Regions from separate parts of the Glutamicibacter sp. 0426 genome, predicted to be linked through region 2. Evidence: riboswitches for the same ligand, from Rfam matches in the RefSeq annotation. Region 2 holds a riboswitch; each other region holds the start of a gene.
The links. A riboswitch is a leader RNA that binds a small molecule or an ion and turns the genes downstream of it on or off. The one in region 2 is predicted to bind S-adenosylmethionine.

Region 1: it holds a riboswitch for S-adenosylmethionine, as region 2 does, so the genes downstream of both, BKX98_RS09800 (acyl-CoA dehydrogenase family protein) here and BKX98_RS11395 (O-acetylhomoserine aminocarboxypropyltransferase/cysteine synthase family protein) in region 2, are expected to answer to the same signal.
Region 3: it holds a riboswitch for S-adenosylmethionine, as region 2 does, so the genes downstream of both, BKX98_RS10355 (flavin reductase family protein) here and BKX98_RS11395 (O-acetylhomoserine aminocarboxypropyltransferase/cysteine synthase family protein) in region 2, are expected to answer to the same signal.

Annotation. Positions count from the first base shown of each region.
Region 1 covers NZ_MPBI01000003.1:314,643-321,180, reverse strand. Annotated here, with positions in the region: gene BKX98_RS09815 (sugar diacid recognition domain-containing protein) at 115-1,176, shown strand; gene BKX98_RS09810 (GntP family permease) at 1,468-2,829, shown strand; gene BKX98_RS09805 (SdpI family protein) at 2,937-3,293, opposite strand; SAM riboswitch class I at 3,510-3,600, shown strand; gene BKX98_RS09800 (acyl-CoA dehydrogenase family protein) at 3,649-4,887, shown strand; gene BKX98_RS09795 (acyl-CoA dehydrogenase family protein) at 4,913-6,142, shown strand; gene BKX98_RS09790 (LysR family transcriptional regulator) at 6,234-6,538, shown strand, end outside.
Region 2 covers NZ_MPBI01000004.1:64,791-71,328, forward strand. Annotated here, with positions in the region: gene BKX98_RS11380 (1-phosphofructokinase family hexose kinase) at 1-325, opposite strand, end outside; gene BKX98_RS11385 (DeoR/GlpR family DNA-binding transcription regulator) at 322-1,098, opposite strand; gene BKX98_RS11390 (CoA-binding protein) at 1,414-1,908, opposite strand; gene BKX98_RS11395 (O-acetylhomoserine aminocarboxypropyltransferase/cysteine synthase family protein) at 1,908-3,281, opposite strand; SAM riboswitch class I at 3,380-3,491, opposite strand; gene BKX98_RS11400 (histidine phosphatase family protein) at 3,602-4,162, shown strand; gene BKX98_RS11405 (RNA polymerase sigma factor) at 4,278-4,775, shown strand; gene BKX98_RS11410 (methylated-DNA--[protein]-cysteine S-methyltransferase) at 4,772-5,401, shown strand; gene katG (catalase/peroxidase HPI) at 5,489-6,538, opposite strand, start outside.
Region 3 covers NZ_MPBI01000003.1:436,611-443,148, reverse strand. Annotated here, with positions in the region: gene BKX98_RS10365 (hypothetical protein) at 1-548, shown strand, start outside; gene BKX98_RS17265 (helix-turn-helix domain-containing protein) at 562-792, shown strand; gene BKX98_RS10360 (NAD(P)-binding domain-containing protein) at 905-2,701, shown strand; SAM riboswitch class IV at 2,989-3,106, shown strand; gene BKX98_RS10355 (flavin reductase family protein) at 3,201-3,701, shown strand; gene dnaB (replicative DNA helicase) at 4,558-5,913, shown strand; gene BKX98_RS10345 (ZIP family metal transporter) at 5,975-6,538, shown strand, end outside.

The sequences.
Region 1 (6,538 bases), on a different contig from region 2:
GTGGGGAGAACTTGCTTCAGCGAGCCTAGCATCTCCAAGCGTGGGAGCCTAGGACCTTGAGCAGCTGTTTTGGACTTCCATGTCCGTATGGAAGGTGGCGGCTAGGATGAAGACATGAATCAAAAGGAGCAACCTCGGCTGGCCAGCGCATTGGCGCAAAAGGTCGTTGATACTATCGCTCCGACCATCAACCGCAACGTGAACATCATGAATGCTCACGGGGTCATCATCGCTTCGACCGATGCCGCGCGAATCGGCACCCACCACGACGGCAGCGCCGAGGCAATCAGCCGCAACGCCATCATCCGGGTCAGCCAGGCTGACGGTTCCGCGGGAACCCTGCCAGGGGTCAATGTCCCTCTGACGCTGAACGGCCAGCTGTGCGGAGTTGTCGGCGTGACCGGTGCTCCGCATGAGGTGGAACCGCTGGCCGGCCTGATTGCCTTGACGGTGCAATTGCTCTTCGCCCAGGACTACGAGCACTCGCGCAGTGCGCGCCGCGAGACCGAGGCCCGAGACATCATTTCTGCGCTGATCGCAGGCCGCGTGGCCCCCGAAGTCATCGACCGCTCGCTGGCTGCCCATGGCTTGCGCGGGCCGAAGTGCATCGAAGCATGGCTCCCGCGAAGCGTCGAGGATCCGTTGCTCGAAGAACCTGCCAAGGAGCACCACCGCACGTCTTGGATCAGCCTGTCCGGTGCGTACTGGAGGCTGCGCGCAGCCCACGAGCCTGCTTTCGCTGAAGAACTCTTGAACGAGGAACGTTTCCTCGTGTCCATGCCGGTGGAAACTGCGGAGGAGCTCATGGCCGAAACCGAAGCGCTGCGCGTGCTGCTGGGGTACCCGTCGCTCGTGCCCCGCCATGCCCAGCGCGGAATGTGGAGCCGGGAAATTGCGGTGGCTATCGCCCGCACCCCAGCGCGCAGCCTGGAACATGCCGCCGCTCCGGCGCAACAGCTCAACGAGGAACAAGCCAAAACCCTCTTGGTGGTTTCGACGGCTGCATCGATGAGCCAAGCCGCCTCGGATCTGCATATTCACCGCAACACCTTGGTGCAACGGCTTGAGCGGATCGGCCGGATTAGCGGTGTGGACATCCGGCAGTCCAGCGAGTCACTGAAACTCCAGCATGCGATTTACGCGAGAGCGGCCATGGGCCAGCTGCATATTTTCTAGGACCCGGGAACTGGGTTGCGGTGACAGTTGTGGCAGTAGCCGGATATTTGCACACATTGACCCAAATCGAAAGTGGGCAAATATGGTCGTGTGCCCATAGGTAATCGGTGCGGGTTTTTCTAGTATTGGCAGGATGATCGATCTTTGCGCCCGAATTCCGTGGCGGCACGGAGGTATCTAGTCCAACAGCCAAGGCTTTGAGCAGCTTTGCCGACGGGGCTGATCCACCGGTTGTGCCATCGTGGGCCGGGAGCAGAGAACTACTGTTTTTGGCAAAGGAGCCAACCCGCCGTGTATGAACTTCTTGTTCTGCTGATCCTTGTCGTGGCCATCGTAATGGTCACGGCACGCTTGAAAATCAGCCCATTCCTCGCCCTCATTGGCGCCGCCATCCTGGCTGCCTTCGCCTACCGGATTCCGCTGGCCGACGTGGCCTCGACGGTCACCACGGCCTTTGGCAGCACCATGGGCAACATCGGTCTGGTGATCCTGTTCGGAACAATGATCGGTGTGATCCTGGAGAAATCCGGTGCCGCGATCTCCATGGCAGATGCGCTGATCAAGGTCCTGGGCACGCGGTTCCCCAACCTGACGCTGTCGATCATCGGCTATATCGTTTCCATCCCGGTCTTCTGCGACTCCGGGTACGTGGTGCTCAACTCGCTGCGCAAAGCCATCACCCTGCGCACCGGCGTTTCTGCGCTGGCGACATCCATCGCCCTGATGACCGGCCTGTACGCAACCCACACCATGGTGCCGCCGACTCCGGGTCCGCTGGCCGCAGCGGAAAGCATCGGGGTTGCCGACAACCTGGGCCTGATCATCGCCGTCGGCTTGCCTGTTGCCGCCATCTCTGCGCTGGCAGGTTTGGCCTACGCCAGCCGTTTCAACAAGTCCAAGTGGACCCCGTTGCCCAGCGAGGGCGATGACGACATCTCCGAACTCGACTACGAGCAGCTGCGCGCGAGCTTCGGCAAATTGCCGAGCCCGGCATTGGCATTCATGCCGATCCTGGTTCCGCTGGTACTGATCTGCGCCGCTTCCATTGCGAAGCTGCCTTCGCACCCGTTCGGCGAGGGCATTGCCCTGGAAATCCTTTCCTTCATCGGTACTCCGGTGATCGCCCTGATCTTCGGCTTGATCTCCGCGACCTTCCTGCTCAGCGGCGACAGCAAGCTGGCGGTCTTCAATGAGCAGATGCATGAAGCCGTGCGCACCGCTGCCCCGATCTTGCTGATCACCGGTGCCGGTGCGGGCTTCGGCGCGGTGCTGGCAGCCTCGGATCTGACCACGATCCTTTCGGATTCGCTCAGCGGCCTGGGCTTGGGCCTGGCGGTGCCGTTCCTGATCGCCGCTGCGCTGAAGTCCGCGCAGGGCTCGTCCACTGTGTCCATGGTGACCACCTCTGCGCTGGTCGCGCCGATGCTCGGCTCCTTGGGTCTGGGTTCGGAACTGGGCATGGTGCTCACGGTCTTGGCCGTCGGTGCCGGTGCGATGGTTGTCTCGCACGCCAACGACTCCTACTTCTGGGTCGTGTCGCAGCTCAGCCGCATTCCGGTGATTACCGCATACAAGACCTTGAGCGTGGCGACCGCCATTCAGGGTACCGCCGCCTTCCTGACGGTATTGCTCCTGGGAGCCGTGCTGCTGTAGCAGGACGCTGGCCCAGCAAGCAATGGATCGCACCATCTGCCGATGGCGCGATCCGTTGCTTTAAGGATGTGTCTGAAAGCGGTAGCCGAAGAGCGACGTCCTGCCCGCTAGATGCCTCGCGCGGCCTGGTTCGCTTTGGCAGCCGAGACCATCAGCAACACGATAATGGCCAGATAACCTGCGCCGGTCGTGGCGAAGGCGAAACCGAACTGGCCCAGCACGCAGAGGATCGCTGCACCGGACAACATGGCCCAGCCGGCCCAGGAAGCCGCGGCCACCAGCGGCGCAGCCCGCCGATGCCCTGCCAACCAGGCCTCGTCGCTGGCCAAGGTGTGGCGCGTCCTGATGCCGATGGCCGCATTGCGCGCGAGCTTTCCATCCCGGGCCATGGGTGCGAGGAGCGCTGCCACCAAAGTGATGGCCAGCAACCCGAACATGAAGGAGATGACGCTTGCTGGATCCACGTTCCACCTATCCTGCCTATTCGCCGTGAACAGCCATCCTATTCGGAAGTTGCGCAGTTCCCGAGTTCAAATTTCGTCATGCAAGTGTCATATGAAGGCCGCGCAGCCATCGATCAGGCAAGCAGGTGGCTCGAAGATGACGTATTTTGTCCTGCCGTTCCCTCGCATGACAGTGCCCTTCCGTGACTGCTGCCGGCAGTGGTTGACTCGGAGCACAACCCATCCAGAGCGGCTGAGAGACCTGGCTCCGCGACGCCGCAGCAAGCCTGCATCCCGCAGGTAGTGCTAACGCCAGGATCGATGGAATCGCAGGGACCCTGCGTCCTTCGGAACCTGCAACGCAAGGGAGAAGAAGATGACAGTGCAAGATACCGTACAAGACACCGGACTACGCCGAGTTCCCTACTATGGGAACGCCAGCGAAACCGAGCTGGAGCAGTGGCGCGAAGTTGCCCAGCAGGTGGCAGGCACGCTCGCACAAGACGCCCTGGAACGCGACCGCAAGAACCAGCAGCCATTCGCCGAGGTGCAGCTGCTGCGCGAAGCCGGCTTGCTGAACCTTTTGGTGCCTGCAGAATTCGGCGGAGCAGGAGCCCACTGGGAAACGGCATTCGACGTGGTCCGCATCCTGGCGGCGGCCGATGGATCCATCGCGCAGCTGCTGGCCTACCACTACATCAACCAGTCGGGCATTGCCTTCTATGCTCCGGCGGGGGCGCAAGGCAAGTGGTGGCAACGCACCGTGGAAGGCGGGTGGCTCTGGGGCGATTCGGTGAATCCGGTTGACCCGGATCTGACGCTGAGCGTCGAAGGGGATGGGTACCGGCTGAACGGGGCCAAGCGGTTCTCCACTGGTTCCGGTGTTGGCGAGGTCATCGTCATCAACGCGCTGGTCCAGGGCGGGGAATACGACGGGCAGATTCTCGCCTTCGTGCTGCCCCGCGACATCGAAGGACTGGAAATCGTTGACGACTGGGACTACCTGGGCCAGCGGCTCAGCGCATCCAACTCGCTGAAGTACCACAACGTCAGGCTTGAAGCCGAGGACTTGCTCGGATTCGTCACCGACGAACCGGTGTCCACCTTGCTCACCCCGGGCATCCAGCTGGCTTTCGCCAATTTCTACCTGGGCATTGCCGAAGGAGCGCTGGAGCGTGGCAAGCAGATCCTGCTGGGCCGCAAGAACGCCTGGCTGTTCTCGCAGGCCGACACCTACGCCCAGGATCCGATTTTCCAGCGGATCGTCGGGGAGCTCAAGGCCCGCACCGCCGCGGTGGCGGCGCTGACCGAGAAGCTCGGCCGGAAATTCGATGCCTTGCTGTCGAAGGCCGGAGACGTCACCCAGCCCGAGCGGGCCGCGCTGGCAGTGGAAATTGCCGAAGCCAAGGTGGTTTCCACCGAGGTGGGCGTCGAGGTGGCGAACCGGATCTTCGAGGTGACCGGATCATCCTCGACCGCGAGCTCGGTGGGCCTGGACCTGTATTGGCGCAATGTGCGCACCCACTCGCTGCATGACCCGGTGGACTACAAGAAGATCGAGGTCGGCGCGTACTTCCTGCGCGGAGAATCCCAGCCGCTCTCGCTCTACACCTAGAAATTCCCACGGATTGGACTGAACGATGACTGTACTTGCAACTGGCACTCGGCTTGCAGGGCTCAAAGCCCGTTTTGCCCCGCTCTTCGCGGACATCGCGCAGGGAGCTGCCGAACGCGACCGCACCGGCGAACTGCCCTACCAGGCAGTCGCGGACCTGGCTGCCGCCGGCTTCGGCGCAATCCGGGTTCCGGAATCGCACGGCGGGGCCGGGGCGACCCTGCCTGAGCTCTTCGAGCTGTTCGTGGATCTTGCGGCCGCTGATTCCAATATCGCCCAGGCGCTGCGCGCGCACTTCGCCTTCGTCGAGGATCGGCTGGTGGCAGAGCCGGGTCCGGGTCGTGACAAGTGGCTGGCCCGCTTCGCCGCCGGGGAACTGGTGGGCAACTCGTGGACCGAGGTTGGAACCGTGAAGGTCGGCGACGTGATCACCAAGGTCACCCCGGACGGCGAGGGAGGGTTCAAGATCAATGGAACCAAGTACTATTCCACCGGCTCAATTTTCGCTGACTGGCTGGACACCTATGCCGAGCGCACCGACACCGGAAAACGCGTGATCGCCGCGGTCAACCGCCACCAGCCCGGTGTCGAGCTGGCCGATGACTGGGATGGCTTCGGCCAGCGCACCACGGGTACCGGAACCTCCACGTTCACCGATGCGGTGGTGGCCGAGGAAGACCTGATCGACTTCGACACCCGTTTCAAGTACCAGACCGCGTTCTACCAGCAGGTGCTGCTGGCGGTCCTGGCCGGCTCCGCCAAAGCGGCAGAGCGGGACTTCGCCGCCGAACTGAAAGCGCGCAAGCGGACCTTCAGCCATGCCGCAGCCAATGTGGCGGCCGAAGACCCGCAGCTGCTGCAGGTGATCGGCGAGGTCTCTGCTGCATCCTTCGCCGCCGCGGCAACGGTTCAACGCGTTTCGGCGGCGTTGCAGGGAGCCTACGAAACAGCGCTGGCGCTGCACACCGGCCAGGCGAGCGCAGAAGAGGACGAAGCGGCCAATGATGCGGCCGAGTTGGCCAGCGCGCAGGCGCAGGTGGTGCTCACCCCGCTGGTGCTCAATGCCATCACACATGCCTTCGATGCGCTGGCTGCCAGCGCGACGAGCGTGAGCAAGAACCTTGATCGGCACTGGCGCAATGCCCGAACCGCGGGCAACCACAACCCTTGGGTCTTCAAGGCGCGGTTGATTGGCGACCTGGCGGTCAACGGCACCGAGCTTCCACGCGTGTGGGCGATCGGCGCCTCGAAGTAGCTTCCATTTCCGTAACAGGCCCAGCATTCTTTGCCGATGCTGGGCCTGTTGTTTTGCGCCTGCAGAATCGCCCGCTGGCTAGACTGTGTGGGTGATAAATTACACCCTGCGCCAGCTGCAGTACTTCGTCGCCGTCGCGGAACTCGGCTCCATTTCCGCGGCGGCGAAGCAGTGCCATATTTCCCAGGCCGCCATGTCGCAGTCGATGGACGAGCTGGAGCGCGCCGTCGGCTCCCAGCTGCTGGTGCGCCGCCGGGCGCGCGGGGTGGTGCTCACCGCTGTCGGCACCGACTTCCTGCTGGATTCGCGGGCGCTGGTGCGCCATGCCGAAGAGGTGCAGGACCTGATTGTCGAACGCCAGACCAAGCTCTCGGGCCCGCTGGTGATCGGCTGCTA
Region 2 (6,538 bases):
GGGCGGGACCTGGCTCATTGATCTTGGTGGTGGTGCCATCGGGATCGGTCAGGGTGGTGTTGGTGCGCAGCGCTTCGGCGATCGGCAGGTTCCGGTGAGCCAGCTGGTCGTGGGCCAGCGCGGTGACCAGCGGGTCGGTGCTGGCTCCGGGCAGCACGGCCAAGGTGGCGCCACCCGCCGCGGCGATGGCGCGCGAGACGTTCACTCCCTTGCCTGCCGCCTGGACATGGCTGGCCACAGCGCGCTGCACGGCACCGGGAGCCAGCGGCTCGCCCAGCTCGATGGTTTTGTCCAGTGCCGGATTGGCGGTCAGCGTGATGATCATGCGATCACCACCTCGACATCCGCGGCTTCCAGCGCGGCAGCGAGCTCCTCGCCGGGCTGCTGGTCGGTGACCAGGGTGTCGATGTCTTCAAACCGGGCAAAGCAGACCAGGGTTTCCTGGTCGAATTTGGATCCGTCGGCCAGCAGCACCACGCGGCGGGCGCTGGCGACCAGGGCGCGCTTGACGGCGGCTTCCAGCGGGTCCGGGGTGCTCAGGCCGAATCCTGCATGCAGCCCGTTGGTGCCGATGAAGGCGATGTCCGCCCGGTACTGGGAATATTCCTGCACGGTGCGGGCTCCGCTGGAGGCGCCGGTGATGCCGCGGACCCGCCCGCCGATCAGCTCCAAGGCGATATCCGGGCTGTGGACCAGGGCAGCGGCGATGGGCAGGGCATGGGTGATGACCACCAGGCCGTTGCCCGCGGCGCTTTTGAGCATGCGCTCGGCCAGGATTTCCGTGGTGGTTCCCGCGTCGATGACAACTGAGGCGTCGGAGACCGGCAGCAGGCTCAGTGCGCGCTGGGCGATGCGGGCCTTGGGCTCGGAATGGATGGCGGTGCGCACCACGTAGCTTTCCTCGCGGGTGCTCGCCTCGGTGATGGCAACCGCTCCGCCGTGGACGCGGCGAAGGTAGTTCTCGGACTCAAGTTGGGCCAGATCCCGCCGCACAGTTTCCCGGGTGATGTCGAAGCGCTGCGCGAGCTCGGCGACGGTTACTTTCCCGTCAGCTTCGAGCTGCCCAACGATCAGCCGGTGTCGTTCTTCGGCGAACATTCTTGCCTCCGCAATTCCTCATGACCTGCAACACATCAATCTGTGTTTCCATGACTTTATGCCCGATTGCGTGGCATCGTCAAGTAAAAATCTAGGGAATTCTTGGCTTTATTTGGTTTTAAGTGGGTTTCGGGGGAAGGCGAGGAAATTGCATCGCGCATGATTGCGCAGGTGAACTGTACGTTCCTGCCGAATGAGCCGCGGGAAAAGCCCAGTCCCGTCGGCCTGCACGGAAACTCTGGAGCTGTTCCGAACACGTAATGGGTGCATGCAGCTGAATGCTGCATGCACCCACTATGTGGAGCTCCGGACTTTCTAGGCGAGGACCTGTCGCTTCGCGGAAATCACGCCGGTGTTGAATCCGGCCAGGCGCAAACCGCCATGGAAGCGGGCGTGCTCGATCTTCACGCAGCGGTCCATGACCACGTTCATGCCCGCGGCCTCGGCGCGATGGGCCACTTCCTCGTGCCAGGAGCCCAGCTGCAGCCACAGGGTCTTCGCGCCCACGGCCAGGGCCTCGTCCAGCACGCCGGGCAGGTCATCATGCTTGCGGAAGACCTCCACCAGATCCGGGGTCTCCGGAAGATCGGCGAGCGACTTGTACACCGGCTGGCCCAGGATCTCATCGAGTACCGGGTTGATGAAGTACACCTTGTACCGTGAAGAGGAGAGCAGGTAGGTAGCCACGAAGTAGCTGGCGCGCGACGGCTTGTTCGATGCGCCGACAATGGCGATGGTCTTCGTCTCGCGCAGGATCTCCAGGCGCTGCGCGGCTCCCGGGCCTTCCCAGGTGGTTTCAACGGCAGTCATTAGTTTGCTCCCTTCGAAGCGGTTGGCAATGCGCAGGCGGAACCGTCATAAGTTGGCGCTTCGAACTGCGCGGCGGAACCGGCGGCAGCCTCCTGCGAAGCGGCCAGTGCCTGGTCCAGATCCCAGAGGATGTCCTCGACGTCTTCAAGGCCCACGGACAAGCGGATCAAGTCTTCCGGCACGCCAGCGGAGACCAGCTGCTCGGCGCTCAGCTGCTGGTGCGTGGTGGAGGCGGGGTGCAGCACCAGGGTGCGGGCATCGCCGATGTTGGCCAGGTGGCTGGCCAGTTGCAGCGCCTCGATGAACTTGGCACCGGCTTCGCGTCCGCCCTTCACGCCGAAGCTGAAGACCGAGCCGACGCCCAGGGGCAGCAGCTCCTTGGCCTGCTCGTGCTGCGGGTGGGAATCCAGGCCTGCGTAGTTCACGTAGGTGACGCGCTCATCGGATTCCAGCCAGGCGGCGACCTGCTTGGCGTTGGACAGGTGGTTGTCCATGCGCTGCGGCAGGGTCTCCAGGCCCTGCAGCAGCTGGAATGCCGACTGGGCCGGCAGCGACGGACCAAAGTCGCGCAGCTGCTCGCTGCGCAGCTTGGTCAAGAAGCCGTATTCGCCGAAGTTGTCCCACCAGGAGACGTTGCCGTAGCTGGCTACCGGCTCGGTCATGGTGGGGAACTTGCCGTTGCCCCAGTTGAACTTGCCCGACTCGATGACCACGCCGCCCAGGGTGGTGCCGTGCCCGCCGATGAACTTGGTGGCCGAGTGGATCACGATGTCCGCGCCGTGCTCGATGGGGCGAAGGATGTATGGGGGAGTGAGCGTCGAGTCCACTACCAGCGGGATGTTGTGGCGGTGCGCCACCTCGGCCAGGCCCTTCAGATCGGCGATGTCGCCGGACGGGTTGGCCACCACCTCGGTGTAGACGGCCTTGGTGTTCTCCTGGATCGCGGCTTCGAAGTCCGCGGGATCGTTGGAGTCGATAAAGGTGGTGTCCACGCCGAAGCGGCGCAGCGAGACATCCAGCTGGGTGATGGTGCCGCCGTAGAGCTTCGAGGAGGCGACAATGTGGTCGCCGGCTTGGGCCAGCGCCGCGAAGGTGACGAATTCCGCGGCCATGCCCGAGCCGGTGGCTACCGCGCCGATGCCGCCTTCCAGCGAAGCCATGCGCTCTTCGAAGGCCGCCACGGTCGGGTTGCCGATGCGCGAGTAGATGTTGCCGTACTTCTGCAGGGCAAAGAGGTTGGCCGCATCGTCAGCGTCCTTGAACACGAACGACGTGGTCTGGTAGATGGGCACTGCGCGTGAGCCATGCTCGGCATCGGGGGTGCCTCCGGCATGCAGGGCGCGGGTGCGGAATCCAAACTTGTGATCTGCCATGGTGGCTTACGACTCCTTGTCGACGGGGGTTTCGCGTGCACCGCAGGGCGGGCCGCGATCGAGGCAGGAATCCCGGAATCAATGTCGCTTCCTGCCGTTCTCCAACGGGTAAGCGGCTGCATCGTTTCTGGCGGTAGCACCGTAACCACCGGATGTGGCAGGTTGCTGCGGCGTCGTCGAACCAGATCTCTCAGCCGCTCGGGATGGTGTAATAATCTTCGCAACATGACCGTTCGTGACCCAACTATGAGTCGTAACGTTGCGTATCGGGCCTGTGATCGGAGATTCTTCGACATCTATGGCACCGGTAGGCTGGAGTCATGGATACTTCGCTGGCACTGGTTCGACACGGGCAGACCGATTGGAACCTTGCAGGCCGACTGCAGGGGCAAACCGACATCCCGCTGAACGAAACCGGACGCGAGCAAGCTCGCGAAGTCGGGCGCAAGCTCATCGGCCAAGACTTTTCGCTCATTCTGGCATCCCCTTTGGCGCGTGCCCGGGAAACTGCCGTGCTGATTGCCCAGCAGATCGGGGCAGAAACGGGCAACGCAGTTCCGGAACTCATTGAACGCGGTTTCGGCCCGCTGGAGGGCCGGATCATGGCGGAGGTCAGCGACGAGGAATCGGCTGCCGCCGCAGACCAGATTGAGCCGCGTGCGCACATCTTGAACCGCGCGGTGCCAGCGCTGCTGGGCCTAGCCAGCAAGCATACCGGACGCAAGATCATGATTGTGAGCCATGGGGCCACCATGCGCACCATTCGCGACGCCTTGGCAGGAACCAGGCAAGCCCAAGGCGTGGAGAATGGCGAAATTATCGACGTGGATTTGGCCCGGCTTGAGCAGCTCGCCGGTGAATCCGACTTGGTGGCATTCTAGGAATCCGTGCGGCAGCGGGGTGAATGACAAAATTTTTCATTCACACCTCACAGAACAGGTGGCCGTTGCGTTTACATGGTGAGAGGCCAGCAGGTCGCGAAATCCCAGGAGAGCCATGCAAGCACCATTCGAGCGGATAGTCCAAGACTATGGACTGAACGTCCTGCGTGTTTGCCGCGCCCTGCTGGATGAGCACCGCGCGCAAGATGCCTGGTCCGAAACCTTCCTCGCCGCGCTCAAGGCGTACCCGCAGCTGCCAGATGATGCCAATGTCCTGGCGTGGCTGGTGCGCATTGCCCGGAACAAGGCCATTGACGAGTTGCGCAAGCATAAGCCGGAGATCCTTAATGACCAGGACATGGATGGTCCCGCGTCCGGGATGAACCGGCCGGATCTGCAGTTGGACAATCTTCAGCTCTGGCACGAGGTGAATCAGCTTCCCGGCAAGCAAAGGCAGGTCGTGGCCTATCGGTACTTGGGCGGGATGAGCTACGCGCAAATTGCCGAAATCCTTTCGGGCAGCGAAGCCGCTGCCCGCAGGGCCGGTGCCGACGGGATCAAGAACCTGCGGGTCCGGCTAGACGACCAGGAACTATGGCGGGAGCAGCCATGAACGAAAAAAATTATCAGCAGCAGGCGACGGCCGCTGAAATGCAAACCCTCGACTCGCTGCAAGGCCAGCTCGCTGAAAAAGCCCGCGCGCTTGAACTTGTCGATGTCGCCTATCGGATGGTCGACAGCCCAGTGGGTTCATTGCTGCTGGCCAGCACCGATGCCGGGCTGGTGCGGGTGGCATTCGAATCCGAGGGCCACGACCGGATACTTGAGCTGCTCTCGGAAAAGCTCAGCCCACGCATCCTGCGCGACAAGTCGAGCCTGGATGGGACCGCCCGGCAACTCGATGAGTACTTCGAGGGCACACGGCACAGTTTCGAGCTCCCGGTGGATCTGCAGCTCTCTACGCAGTTCCGCCGCCAAGTGCAGCTGGAACTGGGGCATATCGATTACGGGCAGACCCTCAGCTACGCCCAGCTGGCGCAGCAGATCGGCAAGCCGAAGGCGGTGCGAGCCGTCGGCTCAGCGTGCGCCACCAACCCGATTCCCATCGTGTTGCCCTGCCACCGGGTGCTGCGCACCGATGGATCATTGGGCGGCTATCTGGGAGGACTGCAAGCCAAGACGGAGCTGCTGAAACTTGAAAACCCGGACTTCGCAGGCAGCGCGGCGACGCTTTTTTAACTGGCCATAGCCGGCTTAAGCAAATGCTGGACTGTTGCTCCCCACCAGGGGAGCAACAGCCCAGCACTATCTGCCAGAAGCTAGCGGCTACTTGGCCAGCAGTTCGAAGCGATCCGCGTCCATGAGCTTGGCCCATGCAGTAGCGAAGTCCTTGACGAACTTCTCCTTGGCGTCGTCCGAGGCGTAAACTTCGGCGAGAGCACGCAGTTCCGAGTTGGAGCCGAAGACCAGGTCCACGCGGCTGCCGGTCCAACGGCCGTCGGTGGTGGTGTAGGTCTGCTCGTCAGCCGACGGGATCCACTCCAGACCGAGTTCCAGCAGGTTCGCGAAGAAGTCGTTGGTCAGAGCGCCCGGGGTGTCGGTGAAGACGCCCTTGTTCGAGCCGTCCCAGTTGTTGCCGATGACACGCAGGCCGCCGAGCAGCACGGTCATCTCCGGAGCCGACAGGCCCAGCAGGTTCGCGCGGTCGATCAGCAGGTACTCGCTAGGCAAGTTCAGGAAACCGGAGTCGTAGTTGCGGAAGCCGTCAGCGACTGGCTCCAGCCAAGCGAACTGCTCCACGTCGGTCTGCTCCTGGGTTGCGTCAACGCGACCCGGGGTGAATGGAACCTCGACTTGCTGTCCGGCTGCCAGGGCAGCCTGCTCAACACCGACGTTGCCGGCCAAGACCACAACATCGGCGAAGGATGCCTTGATCTCGGAGGTGGCGTTGAACTGGTCAACGATTTCCTCGAGCTTGGCGATTACTGGCTTCAGCTGCTCCGGCTGGTTCACTGACCAGGAAACCTGCGGCTCCAGGCGGATGCGGCCGCCGTTTGCGCCGCCGCGCTTATCCGAAGAACGGAAGGTCGCTGCGGCCTTCCACGCGGTGGAGACCAGCTGCTGCACCGAAAGGCCAGCGTCGTTGATCAGGGACTTCAGCTCGGCGATTTCCTTGGCACCCAGGGTGGTTTCTGGAGCAGCCGGCAGCGGATCCTGCCAGAGCAGGTCCTCGGCTGGAACCTCTGGGCCGAAGTAGCGGGACTTCGGGCCCATGTCGCGGTGGGTCAGCTTGAACCAGGCGCGGGCGAAGGCGTCGGCGAACTTGTCCGGGTTCTCCTTGAAGTTCTTGGAGATCGGACCATAAATCGGATCGAA
Region 3 (6,538 bases), on a different contig from region 2:
GTATCGGCTTCATTCCTGGAGCGCGCTGGCGGGAGGCGGATGTGGGAACCAATGGCATCGGCACGGTTATGGTCGACCGGATTCCCATTCAGGTCTTCGGCCCGGAGCATGCCCGCGAGGAGCAGCATGCCTGGGTGTGCACCTCGGCGCCGATCGTCAACCCGGCCACCGGCGCCTTGGCGGCCACGGTGACTCTGGCTGGGTCCTTCCGTACCGCGCATCCGCACACCCTCGCGCTGGTTTCCGCGACCGCGCGGGAGGCCGAGGGTGAGCTACTGCGGCTGCACCAGCTGGAGCTGGACGAGCTGCGCAGTGCCGTGGATGGCCCGGGCGGACGCTACGTGCTGGTGGATGGGCATCTTGCCGTGGCCGCCAGCCGAGGATTCGACTGCCCGGCACGCCTCCCTGTGCCTGGGGGGGCTGCAGGAGGGCAACGTCTGGGTACGCGGTCTGGGCGCCATGCACGCCGCACCGGTCCCCGGGGGATGGTTACTGCGTCCCGTTGCGGAGCGGGTAGTGCTGGAACTGTGCTCCGGCCCGGTGCCTAAGGTGGTGATCAGCGTGGGCTCGGAACGCACCGAAGTGCCCCTGGGGTGGCGGCATTGGCAGATCCTGGAGCTTCTAGCCCGTCGGCACCAGGGTGTCGATGCGGACGGGCTCGCTGAGCTGTGGCCTAGGCCCGTGAGTGCGGTGACGGTGCGCGCCGAGGTGTCACGGCTGCGTGCCAAGCTCGGCGGAATCATCGCCGCGCGCCCATACCGGCTGACCGTGCCGGTGGTCTTCTCCTGCTGACATCGCGCAACCTTTTGCAACCCTTTCTTCTTGTGATCCACGTCATAATCTGGATTCCACGCGGCAGGGCACCTGACGCACCAATTAGACGGTTCCAGAAAGAAATGAAGTGATGACGATGGCCGAGAACTCCCCGGAAACCCAGGCACGATCATGGCTGGCGAAGCTGCAGCAGGCGTTGTCGGCCAGTGATTCCGCCGCCGCAGTGCAAATGTTCGGCGAGGAATCCTACTGGCGCGACCTGACCTCGCTGACTTGGAACCTGCATACCGCGGAGGGGCGCGACGGCATCCAGTCCATGCTGCTGGGCATCGATGCCGGGGCCTGGCCGCGCAACCTGCAGGTGACCAACGCCACGGAAGCCGAGGGCGTCATCGAGGCCTGGTTCACCTTCGAGAACGATGCGGTGCAGGGCAAGGGCCTGTTCCGGTTGCGCGACGGGTTGGGCTGGACAATGCTGTCCACCGCGCAAGGACTGCGCGACTTCCCCGAGCCTTCCGGGGCGCGCCGCGAATTGGGGGCGGACCACGGGGCGGACATGGTCTCGGAGAACTGGCTGGACCGGCGGAAGAAGGCCCAGGAATCCTTGGGAATCACTGAGCAGCCCTATGTCCTGGTCATCGGCGGCGGCCAGGGCGGCATCGGCCTGGGTGCGCGGCTGAAGCGCATGGGCGTGCCCGCGCTGATCATCGACAAGCATCCCAAGCCCGGCGACCAGTGGCGTTCGCGCTACCACTCCCTGGCCCTGCACGACCCGGTCTGGTACGACCACATGCCGTATATCGAGTTCCCCGACCACTGGCCGGTGTTCACCCCGAAGGACAAGATGGGGGACTGGCTGGAGTGCTACACAAAGCTCATGGAGCTGGACTACTGGTCCCTGACTGAGGCGGTGGGCGCACGCAAGGACTCCGAAGGCGAGGGCTGGATCGTCGACGTCATCCGCGGCGGCCAGCCGCTGACCCTGCGCCCCACCCATCTGGTCCTGGCCACCGGCATGTCAGGCATCCCGAACCTGCCGCAGTACCCGGGGCAGGACATCTTCGCCGGCGAGCAGAACCACTCTTCGACCCATCCTGGCGGCGAGGCCTACCGGGGCAAGAACGTGGTGGTGATCGGGTCGAACAATTCAGCTCACGACATCTGCGCCGACCTGGTGAACAACAGAGCGAAGCCGGTCATGGTGCAGCGCTCCAGCACCCATATCGTGCGTTCCGAATCGCTGATGAAGACCGTGCTCGGCCCGCTGTACTCGGAGGAGGCGCTGGCCAACGCGATCGACCACAATACCGCGGACTTGATCTTCGCCTCGATCCCGTACAAGGTTCTGCCCGAGTTCCACAAGCCGGCCTTCGCCCAGATCCGCGAGGATGACGCTCAGTTCTACCAGTCGCTGACCGATGCCGGGTTCGATCTGGACTTCGGGGACGACGACTCGGGCCTGTTCCTGAAGTACCTGCGCCGCGGTTCGGGCTACTACATCAACATCGGCGCCTCGGAGCTGGTGGCCGATGGTTCCATCGCCCTTGCCAAGGGAGAAGTCTCGCACCTGACCGAGCATTCCGTGGTACTGGCCGACGGCACCGAGCTGCCCGCCGATGCGGTGGTCTACGCGACCGGTTACGGCTCCATGAATGGCTGGGCCGCGCAGCTGATATCCCAGGAGGTCGCCGACGAGGTGGGCAAGTGCTGGGGACTGGGGTCGGGCACCACCAAGGATCCCGGACCGTGGGAGGGGGAGCTGCGCAACATGTGGAAGCCGACCAGGGTCAAGAACCTGTGGTTCCACGGCGGCAACCTGCACCAGTCGCGCCACTACTCCAAGTACCTCGGGCTGCAGCTCAAGGCCCGCTACGAGGGGCTGGACACCCCGGTGTACGCACTCGCCGAAAGCTTCCACCGGCTCTGAAGCGCGGAAGTACCTGAGGTTTCCCGGCCCGCCTGGACCGTGATTGGTCCGGGCGGGCCGAGGCTCGTTGCCAACCGGCAGAACAGGTACTGGGGGCCGAACCGGTCAGGGATTCCGTTGCAAGCCGCTTCCTCAGCATTAAGGCGAGCAGGACATGATGTGTGGCGAACAAATGAGCGATTGCGACCAGAAATGACCGCGGTTCACCGAATGAATGACGGAGTATTTCGATTTAAGAAGTGAATTGTTTGACGCTGCTTCGTAATCACCCATATTGTTTTAAGCAGAATCAAGAGCATCAGCTATAAGCCCTGGCTTGCTGATCGGCAACCCTCTCAACGGTAGTGGGGTGCTCCAGGTGAGGATTCGGTTCCACGCAAAAACGTGCTGGAACAAGTACCGCACACGGCGCGGAACTCCAACTCTGGCGGCTTCGAGAAGCAAGAAGCTCCGGCGTGCGGACTACTGCGCGGTGGGCAAGACCCGAAGGAATCGAGCCATGTCATTGAATCTTGAACTTGACCCGTTGACCCTGCGCAAGGTTTTCGCTCAGCATCCGTCAGGCGTAGCCGCCCTCTGTGCAGAACTGGATGGCGAGAAGACCGGCATTGTGGCTTCGTCATTTACCGTGGGTGTTTCCCTCGAGCCAGCACTGGTGATGTTCGCCGTGCAGAAATCATCGAATACGTGGCCAAAACTGCGCAACGCTGGCCGCATCGGCGTTTCGGTGCTCAGCGAACGCAATGAAGGAGTGTGTGCTCAGATCGCGTCGAAGAACGGCGACCGATTCCGCGGGATCGACACCTATTCCTCGGAGCAGGGCGCACTGTTCATTAACGAGTCCACGCTGTGGCTGGAAACCTCGATTTACAACGAGGTCGAAGCGGGGGATCACTGGGTGATCTTGATGGAAGTGCACGGGCACCGCATCTCGAAGCACTCACCGCAGATCTTCCACGATTCGCGCTTCCATTCACTGCCGGTTCCCGAGCTCGTCTAAGCCCTTCTGAACTTCCAAAGCTTCGGCCAGATCAACGTATTGATCTGGCCGAAGCTTTTTTGATTTCGAGGCCTGCGGAATCACTTTATCCTTGCGCCAATCTGAAAACTAGGCGCGATGCCTCTTGATCTCCGGGCGCACCGGCAGCAACCCTGGACTACATGCAGCCCATGCACTGCGGGCAAGTTCGACGTGTAATTGCACTTCCACTGCAGCTGATTGCGGAGGTAAATCGGCGGCAGTGCGCCAAGAGCCCAGTTACGGCTTCAAATTCACGCAACGCCACGTCGGCGACATCAAGTTATCCACGGCCCTGAGCGATGAAATTCTTGTCGGTTGTGAACTACTTCGGGCTCGGAGTCTTGATAGCGAACAATAATCCGTGGTGACTAAGGGTTTTGCAGAATTAACAGTATCCACAGTGTTATCCACAAAACTGTGGATGAAGTGTGGGGAAATGTGAACAAAGGAGCAAAAACCCCGGAAACTGGGCGATTGTGGGTGTTGATAACCTCGATGTGGTTGGCATGACCTTCAATGAATTAACTTTCTTTCCACAAGTGTGAAAATGCAAACAGCCTAGTCAATCGGTGTTACCGGTGTGTAGAGTGGGGTAATCCACAGGGTTCTCCCCAGACTGTGAACAGGGGAGTCCACAGGTAGCGGTGTGTTATCCACATATTCTGTGGATAATGAGGTTTACGCCTGTTAATAACAGCCCTAGTGTTGGCTTCGGGAGAGAAATATCCACAGGCGCTTTACAGCTAAATGTCCGTATCGACTGACATGATGAAGCGTTGCCATGAGGGCAAGGAGAATTTTCCCAGCGGGTCAATAGGGGATGGAAGTGTCTGCAATGAGTGCTGAGCCGGTTTACGAAGGACGGGAATCCGACGCAGGGCGCAAGCCGCCACAGGATATCGAGGCCGAAATGTCGGTGCTCGGCGGCATGATGCTTTCCAAGGATGCGATTGCCGACGTCGTTGAATCCATCCGCGGCACCGACTTCTACCGTCCCTCCCACGAATCCATCTACGAGGCAATCGTTGACCTCTACGGCCGCGGCGAGCCAGCCGATGCGGTCACCGTAGCCGACTTGCTGACCAAGCGCGGCGAAATCTCGCGCGTGGGTGGCGCTGCCTACCTGCACAACCTCATCCAGCAGGTTCCCACTGCGGCGAATGCCGGGTACTACGCAGAAATCGTGCGCGAACGCGCAGTGCTGCGCCGGCTGGTTGACGCCGGTACGCGCATCGTCCAGATGGGCTACTCGCCGGATGGCGAGGTCGACGCAATCGTCAACGAAGCCCAGGCCGAGGTGTACAAGGTTGCCGAGAACCGCAGCAGCGAGGACTACGTGCGCCTCTCGGACATCATCGAAGACACGGTCGACGAGATCGAGAACGCGGCCAACGCGGGCGACGGCATCACCGGCGTGCCCACCGGCTTCTACGAATTCGACGAGCTGACCCAGGGCCTGAAGGGCGGCCAGATGATCATCATCGCTGCCCGTCCCGCCGTCGGCAAGTCGACCTTCGCGCTGGACTTCGCCCGTTCGGCTGCCATCAAGCACAACATGGCCACCGTATTCTTCTCCCTGGAAATGGGCCGCAACGAAATTGCGATGCGCCTGCTCTCGGCCGAAGCGTCTATCCAGCTGCAGGACCTGCGCAAGGGCTCGGTGGAAGATGCGCAGTGGACCAAGATCGCCACGACCATGGGCCGGCTCAACGAAGCCCCGCTGTTCATCGACGATTCGCCGAACATGTCCATGATGGAAATCCGCGCCAAGTGCCGCCGGCTCAAGCAGCGCAACGAGCTGCGCATGATCATCCTCGACTACCTGCAGCTGATGAGCTCGGGCAAGCGCGTGGAATCGCGCCAGCAGGAAGTCTCGGAGTTCTCGCGTAACCTCAAGCTACTGGCCAAGGAGCTCGACGTGCCGCTGATCGCGCTGTCGCAGCTGAACCGCGGATCCGAGCAGCGCACCGACAAGCGGCCCATGGTCTCGGACCTGCGTGAATCGGGTTCGATCGAGCAGGACGCCGACATGGTCATCCTGCTGCACCGCGACGACGTGTACGACAAGGAAAACCGTCCGGGCGAGGCCGACGTGATCATCGCGAAGCACCGTGCAGGTCCGACCAAGACCATCACCGTGGCCTTCCAGGGCCACTATTCGCGTTTCAATAACATGTCCAACGAGGGTTAGTCCCAGTCAGAACTCATATGGCACCTACTAACCCGGCTCATTGCTGGCTATAGTGGGTGCCATGTTCGCTTCGTTGCAGGCTTTGCTTTGGGGCACCGTGGCCGGGTCCGCCCTGCTGCTGGGGTCCGGTGCTGCCTGGTGGCTGAAGATCCCCAAGGTCTGGGTCAGCGCCATCATGGCTTTCGGCGCCGGGGTCCTGATCAGCGCCCTGGCCTTCGAGCTGGTGCTCGAAGCCTATGGCACCGGTGGCCTTGGTGCGACGCTGGGCGGTGTCATTGTGGGCGCTGCCTTGTATTTCGGTGCGAACCGGCTGCTGGACTGGCGGACCGGAAAAAGGCAGGCGCAGCGCGCAGACGAGCAGGATTCGTCCGGATCCGCGCTCGCGGTCGGCGCGCTCATCGACGGCATTCCAGAATCCGTGGCCCTGGGACTGACCGTTGTTGCCAGCGCAAGCATTAATCCGGCAATGCTGATCGCCATTTTCATCTCCAATGTCCCCGAGGGCCTGGCGAGCACCGCCCAGATGAAAGCGTCCGGGAAGAAGGGATCCTCGATCGCGTTGCTCTGGGGCGCCATCGCCATTTCCTGCGGCATCGCGGCCTTCCTCGGAGCCCTGCTGTTGGAA